Regions from separate parts of the Bacillus sp. EA-CB0995 genome, predicted to be linked through region 2. Evidence: riboswitches for the same ligand, from Rfam matches in the RefSeq annotation. Region 2 holds a riboswitch; each other region holds the start of a gene.
What was found. A riboswitch is a leader RNA that binds a small molecule or an ion and turns the genes downstream of it on or off. The one in region 2 is predicted to bind S-adenosylmethionine.
Positions count from the first base shown of each region.

Region 1: it holds a riboswitch for S-adenosylmethionine, as region 2 does, so the genes downstream of both, ACEWFJ_RS17570 (YezD family protein) here and ACEWFJ_RS13635 (ABC transporter permease) in region 2, are expected to answer to the same signal.
Region 3: it holds a riboswitch for S-adenosylmethionine, as region 2 does, so the genes downstream of both, mtnK (S-methyl-5-thioribose kinase) here and ACEWFJ_RS13635 (ABC transporter permease) in region 2, are expected to answer to the same signal.

Region 1 covers NZ_CP169269.1:3,397,194-3,400,476, reverse strand. The annotation lists lysine riboswitch at 7-189, shown strand; gene lysA (diaminopimelate decarboxylase) at 371-1,687, shown strand; SAM riboswitch class I at 1,815-1,923, shown strand; gene ACEWFJ_RS17570 (YezD family protein) at 1,990-2,133, shown strand; gene ACEWFJ_RS17565 (phosphoadenylyl-sulfate reductase) at 2,225-2,929, shown strand; gene sat (sulfate adenylyltransferase) at 2,974-3,283, shown strand, end outside.
Region 2 covers NZ_CP169269.1:2,619,094-2,622,376, reverse strand. The annotation lists gene ACEWFJ_RS13645 (hypothetical protein) at 1-255, shown strand, start outside; partial or broken gene ACEWFJ_RS13640 (IS6 family transposase) at 412-1,099, shown strand; SAM riboswitch class I at 1,287-1,397, shown strand; gene ACEWFJ_RS13635 (ABC transporter permease) at 1,463-2,128, shown strand; gene ACEWFJ_RS13630 (ATP-binding cassette domain-containing protein) at 2,154-2,507, shown strand; gene ACEWFJ_RS13625 (ABC transporter permease subunit) at 2,468-3,283, shown strand, end outside.
Region 3 covers NZ_CP169269.1:1,601,077-1,604,359, reverse strand. The annotation lists gene mtnK (S-methyl-5-thioribose kinase) at 252-1,436, opposite strand; SAM riboswitch class I at 1,524-1,669, opposite strand; partial or broken gene ACEWFJ_RS08470 (carbon-nitrogen family hydrolase) at 1,743-2,607, opposite strand; partial or broken gene ACEWFJ_RS08465 (aminotransferase class I/II-fold pyridoxal phosphate-dependent enzyme) at 2,622-3,283, shown strand, end outside.

The DNA of each region.
Region 1 (3,283 bases), 780 kb from region 2:
TCTACACTCGAAGGTAGAGGCCGCGGTAATCAAAAGTAAACTATGGGAAATAAAGTGGTATTCATGATCATAGGTTGAAAGGGGTTATCGCCGAAATATATGAATGACCACTTCATTCATATATTGGGACTGCATTGAATAAATGTAGTACTGTCATAAGTATTTTGCTTATGGAGAGCTATTAGGAGATGTTTGATGCGGTTTCTTATTTGAGAAAATAACAATACGTTTATTTTTTCGACATAAATTCTTCTAATAAGAAACGCGTGTGAACATTGTTCCGCGCGTTTTTTGTTTATCTAAATTAGGAATAATAGTAATAAATAAGAAATGTAATAGAGGGTTTTGCGAAAACAAGGGAGGAATTCACATGTATTTACACGGCACAAGCCGCATTAATGAACAAGGACACTTAGAAATTGGAGGATGCGATGCTACTGAACTTACAAGAGCATATGGGACACCACTTTATGTTTACGATGAAGCAGCAATTCGAGAGAAATGTCGTGCATTTCATCGTGCTTTTAGGGAAAGTGGGTTCTCTTATCAAGTAGCATATGCAAGCAAAGCGTTCTTGTGCATGGAAATGTGCAGGTTAGCTGCCGAAGAAAATATGTCACTAGATGTTGTGTCTAGCGGAGAACTATATACGGCGTTGCAAGCGAGATTTCCAGCAGAGCGCATCCATTTTCATGGTAATAATAAAACAGAAGAAGAAATAAGAATGGCATTAGAAGCTAATATTGGCTGCTTTGTTGTAGATAATTTTTTTGAACTAGAGGTATTGCATGATTTAGCGAAAGAATACGGGCAAGTTGTGAATATCTTGCTGCGTGTGACGCCGGGAGTAGAAGCGCATACACATGAATATATTACAACAGGTCAAGATGATTCTAAGTTTGGTTTCGGTATTTCAACAGGGCATGCATCACAAGCGGTAAAAAGTGCATTAGAAAAATCAAACTATCGTGTATTAGGAATTCATTCTCATATCGGATCGCAAATTTTTGAGACGGCAGGATTTATTCGTGCAATTGAAGTGCTTCGCAACTTCTTGGAAACAGTGAGAAAAGAAATGAACTATGTAGCCCCAGTATTAAATGTAGGAGGCGGTTTTGGAATTCGCTATACGGAAGGGGACACACCTCTTGCTCTTGGTGAATATGTGAAAGCTGTGACGGATGCGGTACGTGAGCAGTTTACAGTATGCGAATACCCCCTTCCAGAAATTTGGGTAGAACCAGGCCGTAGTATTGTTGGAGATGCAGGAACAACGTTGTATACAGTTGGAGCGATTAAAGATATTCCGGGTATCCGTAAATATGTATCGGTTGATGGAGGTATGACAGATAATCTTCGTCCAGCACTTTATGGAGCTCGTTATGAAGCATTGCTAGCAAATCGTGCGAATGAATCTGCCGAAGAGGTTGTTTCAATTGCGGGAAAATGTTGTGAAAGTGGGGATATGCTCATTTGGGATGTAGAGCTTCCAAAAGTTGTTTCTTGTGATCTCTTAGCTATTTCTTGTACAGGGGCATATGGTTATTCGATGGCAAATAATTATAACCGTATTCGTCGCCCAGCAGTTGTGTTTGCAAAAAACGGAAAATCACAAGTTGTTGTGGAGAGAGAATCGTATGAAAATATTATTGAGAACGATCGCATACGTGTAAAGGAACTTGTGTGACTGCGTCCTTACTTAGCTGAAGTGGGAGTTGTTTAGGTGAACAACTCCTTCTTTGTCAAAAAAACATAAAATTTATCGGAAAACTAGGATTGAAAAAAATCAGAATTGTGATAAAATACAAATATAATTCTTATCAAGAGTGGCGGAGGGAACTGGCCCGAAGAAGCCCGGCAACCTACTTTATAGGAGTAAGGTGCTACTTCCAGCAAAATGGTATCCATTTTGGAAGATAAGGTAGATACGTTACCGGAACAGTCTTTTCGAAATGGGAAAGATTTTTTTATGAAAAAGGGGGGCTGTTCGTGGGAGTGCGCGGACAATTTGAAGAAGTAGCAAGTCAGATTCAATCTATGCTTACTGATATGAAATATGGTTCTATTACAATTGTTGTGCAAGATGGTAAAGTGATTCAGCTTGAAAAAAGTGAAAAAGTACGCTTAAAATAAGCACGCTGACTAGAAAAACTAGAGGCGGCCCTAATCTATTTCTATAGGTTAAGGCCGCCTTTTTATATGGGTGTTATGAGGGGGGACAACGATGTTAACGTACGAAACGTGGCAAGATAATTTTGTTTCATTTCAGGAAGATGATGAAACGAAAGGCGCTTTGGCAGCAGTACGCTGGGCGTATGAACATTATGAGGACGATATTGTTTATGCATGCAGCTTTGGGATAGAAGGAATGGTTTTATTGCACGTGATTAACCAAGTAAATCCATCTGCAAAGATTGTATTTTTAGATACAAATGTTCATTTTCAAGAAACATATGACTTGATCAAAAAAGTCAGGGAACGATTTCCTAAGTTGAATATTATTGAAAAGCAGCCGGCACTTACACTTGAGGAACAAGCAAAAGAGTATGGTGAGAAATTATGGGAACATAATCCAAACCTTTGTTGTCAATTAAGGAAAATTAAGCCGTTAGAAGAAGCGCTAACAGGTAGGAAGGCATGGATATCAGGCTTAAGAAGAGAACAGTCTGAAACGCGAAAACATACGCAGTTTGTCAATCGAGATCATCGCTTTCAATCTGTTAAAATTTGTCCGCTTATTCATTGGACTTGGAAAGAAGTATGGCGCTATGTATACAAGCATAATTTGCCGTACAACCCACTCCATGATATTGGGTATCCGAGCATCGGATGTGAAACATGTACCGTGCAGGTACAAGAGGGTGGAGATTCGCGAGATGGGCGCTGGGCCGGGAAGTTGAAAACAGAATGTGGTCTTCATTATCAATGAAGACTACTATTCGTTAATACTTGATATAGAAGGAGAAAAAGAAAATGAGTGATACAAAAATATTAGTCAATCGAATTGATGAAACATATGAAACAGCACATATCGTAAAAGAAATTGAGTTAGATGGAATCGCATTAAGTGATTTAGAACTCATTGCGATCGGTGGATATAGCCCACTTACTGGCTTTTTAGGAAAGAACGATTATGTGTCAGTAGTAGAAACAATGCGATTAGCAGATGGAGATGTATGGAGCATTCCAATTACATTACCTATAACAGAAGAAAAAGCGAAGGAATTAAAAGTGGGGGAAGAAGTTCGGCTTGTAAAAGAAGGTGTAACTTACGGTGTGATTC
Region 2 (3,283 bases):
GCAAAGGCGGTTCATTTATTCTGTACTTTAAAGTTGATACAAGCGGTGGCAATCCACCTATCTGGGATGTCAGTGGTGGGATCGGTGGAATTGGCGGCTTCGGCGGTTTGCCAGGCCAACCCGGCGCATCCGGCGCCACTGGCAAAGGCAAAAGCTCCAGCTACAGTCATTCCGATTATGATCCAGGGAATCCTCCTCCCCCGGCAAACTTCGGATTGCAAGGCCATCCGGGAGGTACAGGCCTTCCGGGTATAGGAGGTATCGGTGAGTTTAGGAAAATCTAATATTTGTTTAAAAAGCAAAGGGTACAAAGTTCTCACTCCTACCCTTGCTTTAATTGGTTATGGTGCTAAAAATCTATCAAACTTGGACATGCTGATACTATGACTCTAAAAAAGGGGTGTCATCGGTATGAAAACGAAAAATTTGTTCAAGTGGAAACATTATCAGTCTGAAATTATCCTTCTTACAGTGAGATGGTACCTACGGTACAATCTGAGTTTTCGTGATTTGGTGGAAATGATGGAAGAGCGTGGTGTACCCATCGTCCACACTACCATTATGCGTCTGAGTTAGACAAACGAATTCGTCGTCACCTCAAGCAAACAAATGACTCCTGGAGAGTTGATGAAACATATATAAAAGTTAAAGGTCAATGGATGTATCTGTACCGAGCTGTCGATTCGAAAGGAAATACGATTGATTTTTATCTAAGCCAAACAAGAGACCACAAGGCTGCAAAGCGCTTTTTCAAGAAAGCTTTGCGGTCTTTTCATGTTTCTAAACCTCGTGTTGTGACCGTTGATAAAAATCCAGCTTATCCTATCGCTATCCAAGAGTTAAAAGAAAAAAGCAGATGCCTGAAGGCATCCAACTAAGGCAAGTGAAATATCTCAATAACATAGTGGAACAAGATCATCGGTTTATTAAAAAGCGAGTTCGTTCGATGTTAGGATTGAAATCCTTTCGCACAGCTACATCCATTATTTCTGGAATAGAAGCTATGCATATGGTAAAAAAAGAGCAACTTGTTTTACTGGACAAGTCTGTCCAAGATCAAGTGAAGTTCATCCATCAACTATTTGGAATTGCTACCTAAGAATAGATTCCACTAGGAAACTTTTCGCCTCTTTATATCTTTCCTAAGTATTTGCACCAGAACCATAAAAAACACATTCACCCTAAAATTATTTTAAATATTAATTATTATTTTAATTAATTAAAAATATTGACAATTCATATCTGCTTAGTATAGTATTAGTCTAAATTAAATATGAATTTATACATTCTTATCAAGAGAGGTGGAGGGACAGGCCCTTTGATACCTCGGCAACAGGTTCTTTCTATAAGAAAACTGTGCCAATTCCTGCAGGTTTTATGAGCTTGAGAGATAAGAAGAGATTACAGACTAAAAAACTCTTCTTATGTTTAAATAAGAAGAGTTTTTTATTGGAGGAATTGTATGGATAGGATTACAAAACTTTGGCAGTACATCGTAGACAATTCAGATCAAGTTATGATATTAACATGGGAACACTTTCAGCTTGTTGGACTTTCTTTATTTATCGCTATCGCCATCGGGGTGCCGATTGGAATTTTCCTTACAACAAATGAAGAGCTGGCAGAATCTGTTCTTCAAATAGCTAATATTATTATGACCATCCCAAGTATTGCGTTATTTGGTCTTATGATGCCACTTTTATCAATCATTAATCAAGGAATCGGCTTTTTACCGGCTATTATTGCATTAGTCCTCTACTCACAGCTTCCTATTATTCGCAATACATACGTAGCCATCAAGAACATCGATCCACACATTCGTGATGCTGCGATTGGAATCGGCATGAATAAATGGGAACGACTACGAATGGTCGAAATTCCAAATGCCCTTCCTATTATTTTAGCTGGTGTTCGAACAGCCGTCGTTTTAAATATCGGAATTGGAGCCATTTCAGCTTTTGTTGGAGCTGGAGGATTAGGAGTCTTAATTAATCAGGGGATTGCTCGAACACACCCTGAGATGATTTTAACCGGTGCATTATTCATTTCTATTCTCGCACTAATTGCAGACAGTTCTCTAGGCTTATTACAGAGAAGATTAACACCTATGAATTTACGAAATAAATAACCATCATCATTTGGAGGTGTACAGTTTGATAGAGTTTAAGGGTGTGTCAAAAACGTATGATTCAGACGTAACAGCCATTCATGATATTAACTTGACTGTTCCTGAGGGGAAAATCGTCGTCTTACTTGGACCATCAGGATGTGGAAAGACCACATTATTAAGAATGGTTAATCGTCTTGTTCCTCTTTCAAATGGGAAGATTTTTATCAACGGAAAAGAAATTCATTCGTTTAATGAAATTGAGCTTCGTCGCAATATTGGATACGTGATTCAGCATAACGGATTGTTCCCTAATATGACTATTGAACAAAATATTACAGTTATTCCTGATTTATTAGGATGGGACAAAAAAGAAAACAAGCCCGATATACGGAATTGATGGAACTCATTGGTTTGAATCCCGAGGAGTACCGAAAACGTTATCCTTACGAATTATCAGGCGGACAGCAACAACGTATCGGAATTGCAAGAGCAATGGCTGTAAACCCACCCGTTATGTTAATGGATGAACCATTTAGCGCACTAGATCCCATTATAAGAGCTCGTTTACAAGATGAATTCTTAAAAATTCAAAAACAAGTTCAAAAAACTATTTTATTTGTGAGCCACGATTTAGATGAAGCCATAAAATTAGGAGATTACATTGCAATTTTAAAGGAGGGAGAATTAGTACAATATGGCACTCCAGCACAATTGCTGGAATCACCTAAGAATGACTTTGTAGCCAACTTTTTAGGGAAAGATCGAACATTAAAACAGCTTAGTCTATATACGGTAAGTGATTTAGCGAAAGCCGGATACCTTCAAGAAACAAGACATCTTTCAGCAGATTTAACAGTTTCAATACATACAGATTTAAGAGAAACTTTATCACGTATGTTGAGCGCAAAATATGAGCAAGTTCTTGTTATAGGAGACAACAATCAGCCTATTGGAATTATACAAAGCACAGACATTAAACAATTTTTACAGCACATTTCAAATGATTCAACAGGAAAGGAACGTAAACATGAAAAAAAGCGATTCTTTTCTAATCTTTTCAAGTGGATTTGTACTCCCTTAGTTATCAGTTTTTTGGGTTGGGCTTATTACAATGGCTATTTTCAGCTTATTGTAGATTATCCGGATGAGTTTCTTGTGCTGCTTACTCAACAT
Region 3 (3,283 bases), 1.0 Mb from region 2:
CTTATTATAAGTAAGAGAGACTCCAAAAAAGTGGTAAATAAAAACAAGCTAAATCATTTTTGTTTTCCCAAATATCTTTGCGATTTCCACTTTATAATCCCTTTGCACCTCTAATAAAACAATACTTTTCTAAACATCTTCAATTGTAGTTAATGTCTTATATTCAATAATAGTCGGCAATTTCTTTTAATTCAAAAGAGCGATGGAGTTTCCCTTCTAACTAACAGAACGAAGTACCGCCACTCTTGTACTCATACTTTCACTTCCTTCTCAAAAACAATAGAATTAAATAATATACGGAACAAACGAGCATCCGCATTTTCTATTTTATGTAGAAGTAATTTTCTTCCTAACCGTAATGCCTGCCTTTTTGCCTGTAACCTTGTTTCGTTATGAGAAATCCCATCTAAATCTGCAACATGCGCTAACCCAATTGTACGGCGAATAATCTCACATCCTACAAATCCAACTGCATCAGTGAAAATATTGTTTAGTACAATTGGTAACCATTGCTTTTCTTTCGTATACGGCTCTATGCCTTCGAGCACCCATAACTTCGTAAATGTTTCTACGAAAACGCTCCATGTTTGCTCAATATGATAAAATAATACGTTGCGCTTGTTTTCTTCACGTGACAGTGCATTTAATAATAAATTGGCAATCAATTGGCCTAAATCGAATCCAAATGGACCAAATGTCGCAAATTCTGGATCAATCACTTTCGTTTCTGAAGATGATGAAAATATACTTCCAGTATGTAAATCACCGTGAATTAATGCTTCTTTTCGCGTCAAAAATTTATACTTACACTGCGCTACTCGTAACTTCAAATTTTTATCACACCAAAGTTCGTCAACAACATCTTGTAATTCTTCTTCATACTTATTTGTTTCATAGTTTGCAAATGGATCAGTAAATACAAGATTCTCTGTAATCTTACATAAATCAGGGTTTACAAACTTACTATCTAGCACTCTTTTTTCTTCTGCTTGTAGTCCAAAATCGGATGTGTAGAAAAGAACATGAGCTAAAAAATGCCCGATATGCCGAGATAATAGCGGATAGTCTTCCCCGTTTATCAATCCGTTTCTTGTTATCGTTAATGCTGATAAATCTTCCATAACAATAATTGCTAATGTTTCATCATGCCCGTATACTTTCGGCACATACTCTGGTACGTATTTTGCAAAAATTTGCAATGCACGACTTTCAATCGTTGCACGGCGTAAAGATAGCGGCCAACTTTTTCCTACTACCTTTGCATATGGAAGAGCCTGCTTAAGAATCAATCCTTTCTTCCCATCATGTAAACGAAACACATAATTTAAATTCCCATCACCAATTTCTTCACAAGTGACAACTGCCTTTTCTGAAAAATAACCATGTTCTTTCGCATATGTAACGGCTGTTTCTTCTGTTAATTGCTTGTACCCCACTCTGATTCCCCCTTAATGTATCGGGGTTTTTCATCATAAGAAAAACCCCTTTCGATGACGAAAGAGGTTTGAAGATTCACTTCTCCCCTCTTATCTATCAGAAAGTCTCTCTTTCTGTTGGAATTAGCACCGTGCCTTACTAGGCGCGAATTGTGCGCCCCATTTCACAATGGTATTACGGTCGGTTGCTGGGCTTCATCGGGCCAAATCCCTCCACCTGCTCTTGATAAGAGTATATAGTTGTCTGAATTTTTCAGTTTCTGTTGTTGACTATACCAAGAATAAAAATTGTTTGTCAATACTTTTTCACATGTACAATTCTGGACGGCGATCAAAAAAAACAGGAATCCCTTTACGCACTTCAGAAATCTTCTTTTCATCTAATGTTCCATACAAAATCATTTCTGTTTCATCTGCCTCATTCACGACTTCTCCCCAAGGATCAATAATAAGCGAATGGCCTGCAAATACATTATTCAGATCACGCCCAGCACGATTGCAAGCCACAACATAACATTGATTTTCAATCGCCCTTGCTTGAAGTAATAACCGCCAATGCGCTAAGCGAACAAGTGGCCACTCGGCTACAACGAATAATACTGTTGCCCCCTGTGCAGCATGAACGCGTACCCACTCTGGAAAACGAATATCATAACAAATTGTTCCTGCACACGACGTATCATCTAATATAAAGTGACCCGTTTTATTTCCAGCAATTAAATATTTATGCTCATCCATCAGTTGAAACAAGTGCACTTTACTATATTCAGCCACAATTTTCCCGCTTCGATTACTAATATACATTGTATTTGTAACACCTTTCTCTGTCTGCTTAGCAATCGATCCTCCAACAATATTCACACAATTTTGCTTACCCCACTTTGATAATAATTGTTTCGTGTATTTCCCATCTGGGTCAGCAATTTCAGGAAGACGTTCCAAATCATACCCTGTTGTCCATAACTCTGGTAATACAATAACGTCTGGCTTTTCCTTCATCGCTTCGTTTATTTTTTTCGGCATGTTCTATATTTTTTTCTACATTCCCAAAAGTAATATCCATTTGAATACAAGCAATTTTCATTGATTTCTCCCTACTCCCTTTTATTTTTTCTTTACAAAAAGTTGGAAAGATTATATTATTTGTCACTAGAATTGTAACAACTTTCAAAAGAGGTGGAAAGTATGAAACGTTTTCAATCTTCTGAGTCATTAACATCATTACCAACACAATTTTTTGCTTCGCTCGTCACAAAAGTCAACAAAGCCGTGCAAGCTGGTCATGATATTATTAACTTAGGACAAGGAAATCCAGATCAGCCAACGCCAGCGCATATCGTAGCAGCGCTACAGCGTGCAGCAGAACAACCAATTCATCATAAATATCCGCCATTTCGCGGGCATGAAAGCTTAAAAGAAGCTGTCGCTACGTTTTATGAGCGTGAATACGATGTACAGTTAAATCCCAAAACCGAAGTAGCTGTTTTATTTGGTGGAAAAGCTGGATTAGTTGAATTACCGCTTTGTTTTACAAATCCAGGCGATACAATTCTCGTTCCTGATCCTGGCTATCCAGATTATTTATCAGGTGTTGCCTTAGCGAAAGCAAAACTTGCAACAATGCCATTATTAGCAGAAAATCATTTTTTACCTGATTATACAAAGATTGATTCCCAAACTGCTGAACAAGCAAAATTAATGTTTTTAAACTATCCGAACAATCCAACAGGAGCCATTGCAACAACAAAATTCTTCGAGAAAACTATATCGTTTGCAAACAAACATGACATTTTAGTTTGTCATGATTTCGCGTATGGTGCCATTGGCTTTGATGCTAAAAAGCCAAT